DNA from 3 places in the Streptomyces sp. NPDC107575 genome. Region 2 is predicted to be linked to each of the others. Evidence: riboswitches for the same ligand, from Rfam matches in the RefSeq annotation. Region 2 holds a riboswitch; each other region holds the start of a gene.
What was found. A riboswitch is a leader RNA that binds a small molecule or an ion and turns the genes downstream of it on or off. The one in region 2 is predicted to bind cobalamin.

Region 1: it holds a riboswitch for cobalamin, as region 2 does, so the genes downstream of both, nrdI (class Ib ribonucleoside-diphosphate reductase assembly flavoprotein NrdI) here and metE (5-methyltetrahydropteroyltriglutamate--homocysteine S-methyltransferase) in region 2, are expected to answer to the same signal.
Region 3: it holds a riboswitch for cobalamin, as region 2 does, so the genes downstream of both, ACZ7L4_RS16325 (prenyltransferase/squalene oxidase repeat-containing protein) here and metE (5-methyltetrahydropteroyltriglutamate--homocysteine S-methyltransferase) in region 2, are expected to answer to the same signal.

What each region holds. Positions count from the first base shown of each region.
Region 1 covers NZ_JBVKBG010000002.1:1,320,304-1,323,564, reverse strand. The annotation lists gene metE (5-methyltetrahydropteroyltriglutamate--homocysteine S-methyltransferase) at 1-385, shown strand, start outside; gene ACZ7L4_RS12630 (hypothetical protein) at 474-800, shown strand; cobalamin riboswitch at 871-1,094, shown strand; gene nrdI (class Ib ribonucleoside-diphosphate reductase assembly flavoprotein NrdI) at 1,265-1,708, shown strand; gene nrdE (class 1b ribonucleoside-diphosphate reductase subunit alpha) at 1,705-3,261, shown strand, end outside.
Region 2 covers NZ_JBVKBG010000012.1:36,988-40,248, forward strand. The annotation lists gene ACZ7L4_RS40430 (hypothetical protein) at 1-112, opposite strand, end outside; gene ACZ7L4_RS40435 (NUDIX domain-containing protein) at 292-705, opposite strand; cobalamin riboswitch at 742-967, shown strand; gene metE (5-methyltetrahydropteroyltriglutamate--homocysteine S-methyltransferase) at 1,131-3,261, shown strand, end outside.
Region 3 covers NZ_JBVKBG010000003.1:673,436-676,696, forward strand. The annotation lists gene ACZ7L4_RS16315 (hypothetical protein) at 1-203, shown strand, start outside; gene ACZ7L4_RS16320 (flotillin family protein) at 218-1,381, shown strand; adenosylcobalamin-variant (AdoCbl-variant) riboswitch at 1,476-1,551, shown strand; gene ACZ7L4_RS16325 (prenyltransferase/squalene oxidase repeat-containing protein) at 1,655-2,869, shown strand; gene ACZ7L4_RS16330 (SCO2322 family protein) at 2,866-3,261, shown strand, end outside.

The DNA.
Region 1 (3,261 bases), on a different contig from region 2:
GGGGGTGCGGCCGGAGACGCAGATCCACACGCACATGTGCTACGCCGAGTTCGGCGACATCGTCCAGGCCATCGACGATCTCGACGCCGATGTCATCAGCCTGGAGGCCGCCCGCTCGCACATGCAGGTCGCCCGCGAACTGGCCGAGCACGGCTACCCGCGCGAGGCGGGTCCCGGCGTCTACGACATCCACTCCCCCCGCATCCCGAATGCCGAGGAGGTATCCATCCTGCTGCGTACGGGACTTGAGGCCATTCCCGCCGAGCGGCTGTGGGTCAACCCGGACTGCGGCCTGAAGACCCGCGGCTGGCCCGAGACCCGCGCCTCCCTGGAAAACCTGGTGTCCGCCGCACGCACCGTGCGAGCGGACCTCGACCCGGCCTGACGCATCGCGGTGGGGGTGCCGGCCGCGCGGAGCGCCGGCGCCCCCACCGCTGCACCCGAGCGCTTTTTCACGAAGCAGGGGGACAGTCGTGAAGCAAGAGCCGACGACCGTAGTCGTCAACGGAAAACCCATGATCGCCGTACCGGTCAAGCAGTACGAGTCCCTCCTCGCCCTGCGCAGGCAGCTGGGGGCCCAGGGAGCGCGTATGCAGTCACTGCGGAGAGCACTCAGCGATGTGGCCGACTTTCTGGAACGGCTCGATGCGGCACAGGAAGAGACATCGCCCGGCACCGACCGGGCAATACCCGATACCGGCGCCTTCACCGCGGAGCTCCAGAACCACATCCGGCACGCACGCGCACTCACCGAAGCCAAGGGGGCACGGGGCGGTCGGCCCCGCCCACACACCCCTTGAAGTTAGGTTCACCTAACTTTTGTGTGCGACACAACATCTGGCCTAACTGAAATCCAGGAAACCTAGATGTAGTGTTGCTCTCGCTGGTGGTTCACCGGGCTTGACGGTCTGGTGAGGCAAGAGGGAACCCGGTGAAAGACCGGGACTGCCCCGCAGCGGTGAGCGGGAACGACCGCCGTCATACGCACTGGGCCGGGTGAATCCGGGCCCGGGAAGCGACGGCCAGTAGGTGTCCTCCGTCGTCCGGAGGATGTGCCCGCAAGTCCGAAGACCTGCCACCGGCGCGCGCACCGGACCGTGGTGCGCGCGCTTCGAGGCCCCGAGGGAGGGCCGCGTGGCTGTGGCTCGGACCGGGGCAGAGGTACTTCGTACCCGCGTGTCCCCCTTTCCGCCGCACCCGCCCGCCTTCCTTCCCGTCCTCGATCGAGAACGACACGGGAACGAGGAGAGGGAGGCGAGAGACCGTGAGTGGTCTCGTGTATTTCTCCAGCGTCTCGGAGAACACCAAGCGCTTCGTGGAGCGTCTTGACCTGCCCGCGACGCGGATCCCCCTGCGCCCCCATCGCGAGGGCATGCCGACCGTCACCGAGCCGTACGTGCTGATCGTGCCGACCTACGGCGGCGGCGAGCGCGCGGGCGCGGTGCCCAAACAGGTGATCCGCTTCCTGAACATCGAGGCCAACCGCGCCCTGCTGCGCGGCGTGATCGCCTCGGGCAACACCAACTTCGGTGCCGACTACTGCCTCGCCGGGCGCGTCATCTCGGCGAAGTGCAAGGTCCCCGAGCTGTACCGATTCGAACTGCTGGGCACGGAGCGCGACGTCCGTGCCGTACGAGAGGGGCTGGAGAAGTTTTGGACACGACTGTCGTCAACGAGGCGACCGGAGCTGGTGGGGCAGACGGCGTGAGCACTTCCACCACGACCGTGCCGGTCCCCGCCGCGTCCCAGCGCGAGTCGGTCGGCACGCGCAAGGACTACCACACGCTCAACGCGATGCTGAACATGTACGACTGCGACGGACGTATCCAGTTCGACAAGGACCGCGAGGCCGTCCGCCAGTACTTCCTCCAGCACGTCAACCCGAACACGCTCACGTTCCCGAGCCTGAAGGAGAAGATCGACTACCTCGTCGAGAACGACTACTACGAGGCGGAACCGATCCGGCGTTACGACTGGGACGTCGTCGAGGACCTGTACCGGCAGGCGTACGCGCACGAACACCGCTTCCGCACGTTCCTCGGCGCCTTCAAGTACTACACGTCGTACACGCTGAAGACCTTCGACGGCACCCGCTATCTGGAGCGGTACGAGGACCGTGTCGTCGCGACCGCCCTGTATCTGGGCGCGGGCGACGGCGAGTTGGCCTCCCGGCTCGTCGACGAGATGATGACGGGCCGCTTCCAGCCGGCCACGCCCACCTTCCTCAACGCCGGGAAGGCCCAGCGCGGCGAGCTGGTCTCCTGCTTCCTGCTGCGCGTCGAGGACAACCTGGAGTCGATCGGCCACGGTATCAACTCCGCGCTCCAACTGTCCAAGCGCGGCGGTGGAGTTGCCCTTCTCCTGACGAACCTGCGCGAGCAGGGCGCCCCGATCAAGAAGATCGAGAACCAGTCGTCCGGTGTCGTCCCCGTGATGAAGCTCCTTGAGGACTCGTTCAGTTATGCCAACCAGCTCGGCGCGCGACAGGGCGCGGGCGCGGTGTATCTGCACGCGCACCACCCGGACATCATGCGGTTCCTGGACACCAAGCGGGAGAACGCGGACGAGAAGATCCGCATCAAGACGCTCTCGCTCGGCGTCGTCGTCCCGGACATCACCTTCGAACTCGCCAAGCGCAACGAGGACATGCACCTGTTCTCGCCGTACGACGTGGAGCGCGAGTACGGCAAGCCGCTGTCGGACCTGTCGGTCAGCGAGCACTACGACGACCTCGTCGCCAACCCGAACATCCGCAGGACGACGCTGAGCGCCCGCGAGTTCTTCAAGACCATCGCAGAGCTGCAGTTCGAGTCCGGCTACCCGTACCTGCTGTTCGAGGACACGGTGAACCGGTCCAACCCGATCCCCGGCTGGATCAACATGTCCAACCTGTGCTCGGAGATCCTCCAGGTCAACACGCCCAGCACATACGACACGTCGCTCGGCTACGAGACCGTCGGCAAGGACATCTCCTGCAACCTGGGCTCGATGAACATCGCCACCGCGATGGCCTCACCGGACTTCGGAGCGACCGTCGAAGCGGCCGTGCGCGGTCTGACGTCGGTCTCCGACCAGTCGAACATCGACGCGGTGCCGTCGGTGGCGCACGGCAACGACCGCTCGCACGCCATCGGCCTCGGCCAGATGAACCTGCACGGCTACCTCGCCGCGCAGCGCATCCACTACGGCAGTGAGGAGGGCGTCGACTTCACGAACATGTACTTCTACGCCGTCGCCTTCCACGCCCTGCGCGCCTCCAAC
Region 2 (3,261 bases):
CATCGACCGCGACCGTCACAGACGTGGTGAACGACAGCACGTCGACGACGACCAGGCAGGTCACATCGGCCGCGAGCCGTTCCGCCCCTACCGGGCCCCACTCGAAGCGCATTCAGCCCCCGTACCAAGGCGCGCATCGCCACCCTCAACACCGTCCTGCGCACCACGACCAGCAAGCCCGTCAGCACCGTGCTGTCCCGCTTCCTGGCCCCACCGGCCGACACCTTCACCCTGCCGACGTACGACTCCCCCACTACCGGTGGGCGATGACCGGCCTCCGCGGCCCGGTGGTCACCCTGCAACCGGCTCCATCCACCCCAACTCCCGCAAAAGCGGCAGCAAATGGTGTTCGACGGCGGGGGCCAGCCTGAGGCCCGGCTCGCGGCCGTCGGTCCAGCGCAGGGCGGACAGTTCGGCCGCCGGCACCGGATCGCCCATCAGCGTCGTGGCGAAGACCGTGAGGTGCATCGGCACGCCCTCCAGAGCCGCCCGCTCCTCCACCACGGCGAGCGGTTCGAGGCGGCCGGGCTCGACGCCCAGTTCCTCGCGCAGCTCCCGTACGAGCGTCTCCTCCGGTTCCTCGCCCGGCTCGGGCTTGCCGCCCGGAACGAAGTAGACGTCCGGCGCCGCCTGCTTGCTGACGACGAGCAGCCGCCCGTTCTCGACGACGGCCGCCGCGACGACCTTCATGACTGTGTGATCCATGCCCGCATTGTGCAACGCCACGTGCGACCAGCCCTTAGGGTGGGTGGTGCAGCTGGTTCGCCCCGTCAGCCAGGCGGGATGCGTCGCAAGAGGGAACCCGGTGGGAATCCGGGACTGCCCCGCAGCGGTGAGTGGGAACGACCGCCGTCACACGCACTGGGTCCGACAGACGGGACCTGGGAAGCGACGGCCAGTAGGTGTCCTCGTTCGTTCGAAGGACGTGCCCGCGAGTCCGAAGACCTGCCATCTGCCCGTGCTCGTACGACGCGTGCGCGGACATCCCGGTGACCTCGAGGGCGGGTCGGCGAACACATCAGGCGGACCACCGCGCCTCGTCCGCGCGAGGTCGCACCGCCGGTGGTGTCTCTCCTTCACGCGTTCCGGTCCCCGGGATCCATGGGATACGTCTCTCGAAGGAGAACTCCGTGACCACCAGGACCGCAGCCGCGGCAGCACGGGCCACCGTGCACGGCTACCCGCGCCAGGGCATCGGCCGGGAGCTCAAGAAGGCGATCGAGGGGTACTGGAAGGGCCGCGTCACCGCCGACGCCCTGCGTGCCACCGCCGCCGAACTGCGCCGCACCAACCGCCAGGAACTCGTCTCGGCCGGTATCGACGAGGTCCCCACCGGCGACTTCTCGTACTACGACCACGTCCTGGACACCACCGTCATGGTGGGCGCCGTCCCTGAGCGCCACCGCGCCGCCGTCGCGGCCGACGCCCTGGACGGGTACTTCGCGATGGCCCGCGGCACCCAGGACGTGGCGCCGCTGGAGATGACCAAGTGGTTCGACACCAACTATCACTATCTGGTGCCGGAGTTGGGGCCTGACACGGTGTTCACCGCCGACTCCACCAAGCAGGTCGCCGAGTTCAAGGAGGCCCGCGACGAGGGGCTCGCGGCCCGCCCGGTCCTGGTCGGCCCGGTCACGTACCTGCTGCTGGCGAAGCCCGCGCCGGGCGTCGCCGCCGACTTCGACCCGCTCACGCTGCTGGAGCGGCTGCTGCCGGTGTACGCGGAGGTCCTCGCGGACCTGCGCGCGGCCGGCGCCGCATGGGTGCAGCTCGACGAGCCCGCCCTGGTCCAGGACCGCACCGCGGCCGAACTCGCCGCGGCCGAGCGCGCCTGCCGCGAGCTCGGCACGGCGACCGACCGGCCCAGGCTGCTCGTCGCGTCGTACTTCGACCGTCTCGGCGACGCCCTGCCCATCCTCGCGAAGGCGCCGGTCGACGGCCTCGCCCTCGACTTCACCGAGGCGGCCGCCGCCAACGTCGACGCGCTCGCGTCGGTCGGCGGCCTGCCCGGCAAGCGACTCGTCGCCGGCGTCGTCAACGGCCGCAACGTCTGGGTCAACGACCTGGAGAAGTCCCTCGCCACGCTCGGCACCCTCCTCGGCCTCGCCGACCGCGTCGACGCGGCCGCCTCCTGCTCGCTGCTGCACGTCCCGCTGGACGCCGCCCGGGAGCGCGACATCGACCCGCAGATCCGGCGCTGGCTCTCCTTCGCCCGCCAGAAGACCGCCGAGGTCGCCACCCTCGCCAAGGGCCTGACCCGCGGCACGGACGCGATCACCGCCGAGCTCGCGGTGAGCCGCGCCGCCCTCTCCTCGCGCGCCGCCTCCCCCATCACCCGCGACCCGGCCGTACGGGCCCGCGCCGCCACCGTCACCGCCGCGGACACCCGGCGCACCCAGCCCTACGCCGAGCGATCCGCCGCCCAGCGCACCCACCTGGGCCTGCCGCTGCTCCCCACGACGACGATCGGCTCCTTCCCGCAGACGGCCGAACTGCGCACGGCACGCGCCGACTTGAGGGCAGGACGCCTCGACACCGCGGGCTACGAGGAGCGGATCAGGAGCGAGATCCGCGACGTCGTCTCCTTCCAGGAGAAGACCGGCATCGACGTGCTCGTGCACGGCGAACCCGAACGCAACGACATGGTGCAGTACTTCGCCGAGCAGCTGACGGGGTACCTCGCCACGCAGCACGGCTGGGTCCAGTCCTACGGCACCCGTTACGTGCGCCCGCCGGTACTGGCCGGGGACATCTCCCGCCCCGCGCCGATGACGGTGCGCTGGACGTCGTACGCGCAGTCGCTGTCCGACCGCCCGGTCAAGGGCATGCTCACCGGCCCGGTCACCATGCTCGCCTGGTCCTTCGTCCGCGACGACCAGCCGCTCGGCGACACGGCACGCCAGGTCGCCCTCGCCCTGCGCGACGAGGTCAACGACCTTGAGGCGAACGGCACTTCGATCGTCCAGGTCGACGAGCCGGCGCTCCGCGAGACCCTGCCGTTGCGCACCGCGGACCACGCCGCGTACCTGGAATGGGCGACCGAGGCGTTCCGCCTGTCGACGGCGGGGGTCCGTCCGGACACCCAGATCCACACGCACATGTGCTACGCCGAGTTCGGCGACATCGTCCAGGCCATCGACGATCTCGACGCCGATGTCATCAGCCTGGAGGCCGCCCGCTCGCACATGCAGGTCGCCCGCGAACTGGCCGGGCACGGCTACCCGCGCGAGGCGGGCCCGGGTGTCTACGACATCCACTCCC
Region 3 (3,261 bases), on a different contig from region 2:
TCATCGGCACGCGTGGAGCCGGCGGTCCGGGCGAGGTGTTGGTGCAGGTCAGGGGCGGAACCGAGACCTTTCTGGCGTACTCGGACGAGCCCCTGGAGCGGGGCGCCACCGTGCTCGTGATCGAGTCCCGCGGGAGCCGGCAGGTCGTGGTCATGGCCTGGTCCGACCCACTTCTCTCCGGTGGCGAGGGCGACGCCCGCTAAGGAGACGTACAGGCATGTTCGGATATCGCGTTCCCGCACCCGACGAGGCGATGCTGATCTCGGGCGGCAGGCGGGGACTTGGGGGAGCGCCGTTCCGCGTCGTCACCGGGCACGGGAAGTTCGTGCTCCCCGTGTTCCGCAAGACCCGCTTCCTGTCGCTCGCGATGAGCGAGTCGGAGGTCGTCGAGAAGTGCGTGACCCGGCAGGGCATCGCCCTGACCGTCCGCGCGGTCATCGCCTTCAAGGTCGGCAACGACCATGAGTCGATCGTCAACGCCGGTCAGCGCTTCCTCTCCGACCAGGACCAGATGTCGGTCCTCACGGGGCGCATCTTCGCCGGTCACCTGCGCTCGATCATCGGCTCGATGACGGTCGAGGAGATCGTGACCGAGCGGCAGAAGCTCGCCACGGAGGTCCTCGACACGTCGAAGGCGGAGATGGCGAAGATCGGCCTGCACGTCGACTCGCTGCAGATCCAGTCCATCGACGACGGCCAGACCGGTTACATCGAGGCGATGTCGCGCCCGCACAAGGCCGCCATCCAGCGGCAGGCACAGATCGCGCAGGCGCAGGCCACGCAGGCCGCGGCGGAGGCCGAGCAGGCGGCGGCCCGCAAGCAGGCCGAGTACGCGCGGGAGACCGCGGTCGTGCAGGCCGAGTACAACGCCGAGGTCGACCGGGCCAAGGCGCAGGCCGACCAGGCGGGCCCGCTCGCGCTCGCGCACGCGCAGCAGGAGGTCCTCGCGGCGCAGACGGAACTGGCCATGAAACAGGCCGAGTTGCGGGAGAAGCAGCTGGTGTCGGAGATCGTCAAGCCGGCCCAGGCCGACGCGGAGCGCATCCGTGTCCTGGCCCTCGCCGAGGCCGAGCGGATGAAGATCCAGGCCGAGGCGGCGGCGTCGTACGACCGGGTCGCCCTCGACCGCATGCTCATCGACCAGCTCCCGCAGATCGTGAAGGAGGCCTCGGCGGGCCTCGCCGGGGCGAACGTCAACGTTCTGAACGGCGCGGACGGCCTGGGCGAGATCGCGGCGGGCCTGGTGGGCCAGGGCCTGACCATCCTGGACTCGGTCCGCAAGAACCTGGGCGGGGAGGGCGGCGACGACGTCGGCTCGACGATCGAGCGCTATGTCGGCGCTCCGCGCGGCAACGACGACGGCCCGGTGGACGTCCGGTGAGTCATTCAAGCCCCGCCGGCGATTGAGGCGCGGGGTCCGGGGCAGAGCCCCGCGGCCGCAACGGCGTCGCCGGGTACAGTAAAGACGTCGTCAGTACGTACGTACGAGGGGAAGCCGGTGCAAATCCGGCGCTGACCCGCAACCGTCACAGCCGGAATGCCTCGTACGTACCTGCTCGGCTCAGGACCGTCGAGGAATACGGAGCCGGAGCCGCCCGGTGCCCCCGCGTGCCGCGCCGCCCCGCTCCCCGCAGGGAGAGGCATCCGCCCCACCATGAACATTCGCCGCAGCGCCGCGCTCGTCGCCGCGACCGTCGCGATCGGCGCCATGGGCGCGCAGGCCGCGAGTGCCTCTCCCTCGCCGAAGACGGCTCTCCCTTCGGGCCTCTACGGCAAGGGCGACCCCACGTACGACGGGGTCTGGCGGCAGTCGCTCGCGCTCGTCGCGCAGGACACGGTGGGCGTGAAGCCCGCGAAGAAGGCCGTCGACTGGCTGGCCGGGCAGCAGTGCGAGAACGGCGGCTTCGCCGCGTACCGCGCCGAGCCCACCAAGCCCTGCGACTCCAAGACCAAGATCGACAGCAACGCCACCGCGGCCGCCGTCCAGGCGCTCGCCGCGGTCGGCGGCCGGGACGGCGAGGTCGCCTCGGGCGTCGCCCTGCTGAAGAAGAACCAGAACGCCGACGGCGGCTGGGGCTACAACCTCGGCATGGACAGCGACGCGAACTCCACGTCCGTCGTGCTCGGCGCGCTCGCCGCGGCCGGCGAGAAGCCGTCCGAGGTCAAGTCCGGCAAGGGCAGGACCGGCGCCGACGCCCTCGCCTCGCTCGCCCTCCCCTGCTCCAAGGGCAAGGACGGCGGCGCGCTCGCCTACCAGCCCGACAAGAAGGGCGAGCTCGCCGCGAACGCCGACGCCACCGCCGCCGGTGTGCTCGGCGCCCTCGGCACCGGCTTCGCTCCCGGCAAGGGCAAGGCCCCGGACGCGTACACCTGCGAGGACGGCAAGAACGCCGAGGCCGTGGCGCACAACGGCGCCGTCTACCTCCAGAACCAGCTCGACACCCACCTCTACCTGAAGTCCCAGCTGGCCGGCTCCACCGACCAGCCCGACTACGGCAACACCGCGGACGCGGTCACCGCCGTCGCCGCGGCCGAGGGCGTCAAGGCCACGAAGGACTCGTACACCTGGCTGGAGAAGAACGCGAAGGGCTGGGCGTCGCAGACCGGCCCGGCCGCCTACGCCGAGCTGATCTTCGCCGCGCACGCCACCGGCAACGACCCCCGCGACTTCGGCGGGACGGACCTGGTGAGCGCCCTCAACAAGACGGGCCCGGAGCCCGCCTCCACCAAGTCATCGGACTCCGCCTCGGACTCGGACGAGAAGAAGGACGACGGCGGTGGCGCCAACTGGTGGATCATCGGCGTGATGTTCATCGCCGCCGTGGGCGCCGGTTTCCTGCTCAGCGGCCGCAAGAAGCAGCAGCCGTGACCGCGCGCAGGTCGGCCGGGCTCGGCGGGCTCGTCCTCGCACTGCTCGGCGCACTGCTCGCCCTGACCGTCGCCCCCGCGCAGGCGGCCGGGTACCGGTACTGGTCGTTCTGGGAGCGGGACTCCCACAACGCATGGACGTACGCGACGGCGGGCCCCTCGCAGGCCAAGCCGGAGGACGGGGACGTGCAGGGCTTCCGGTTCGCGGTGAGCGCGGACTCGAAGGACGCGAAGCAGCCGCGCGGCGCGGCGTCCTTCGGCGACATCTGCGCCGATACGCCCGCCAAGGACGGCAAGAAGCGCGTCGCGCTCGTCATCGACTCCGGCACGGCGGCCGACGCCCCGTCCGGCGAGACCCCGCCGAAGCCGCGCACCGCGTGCGCGCAGGTCGCC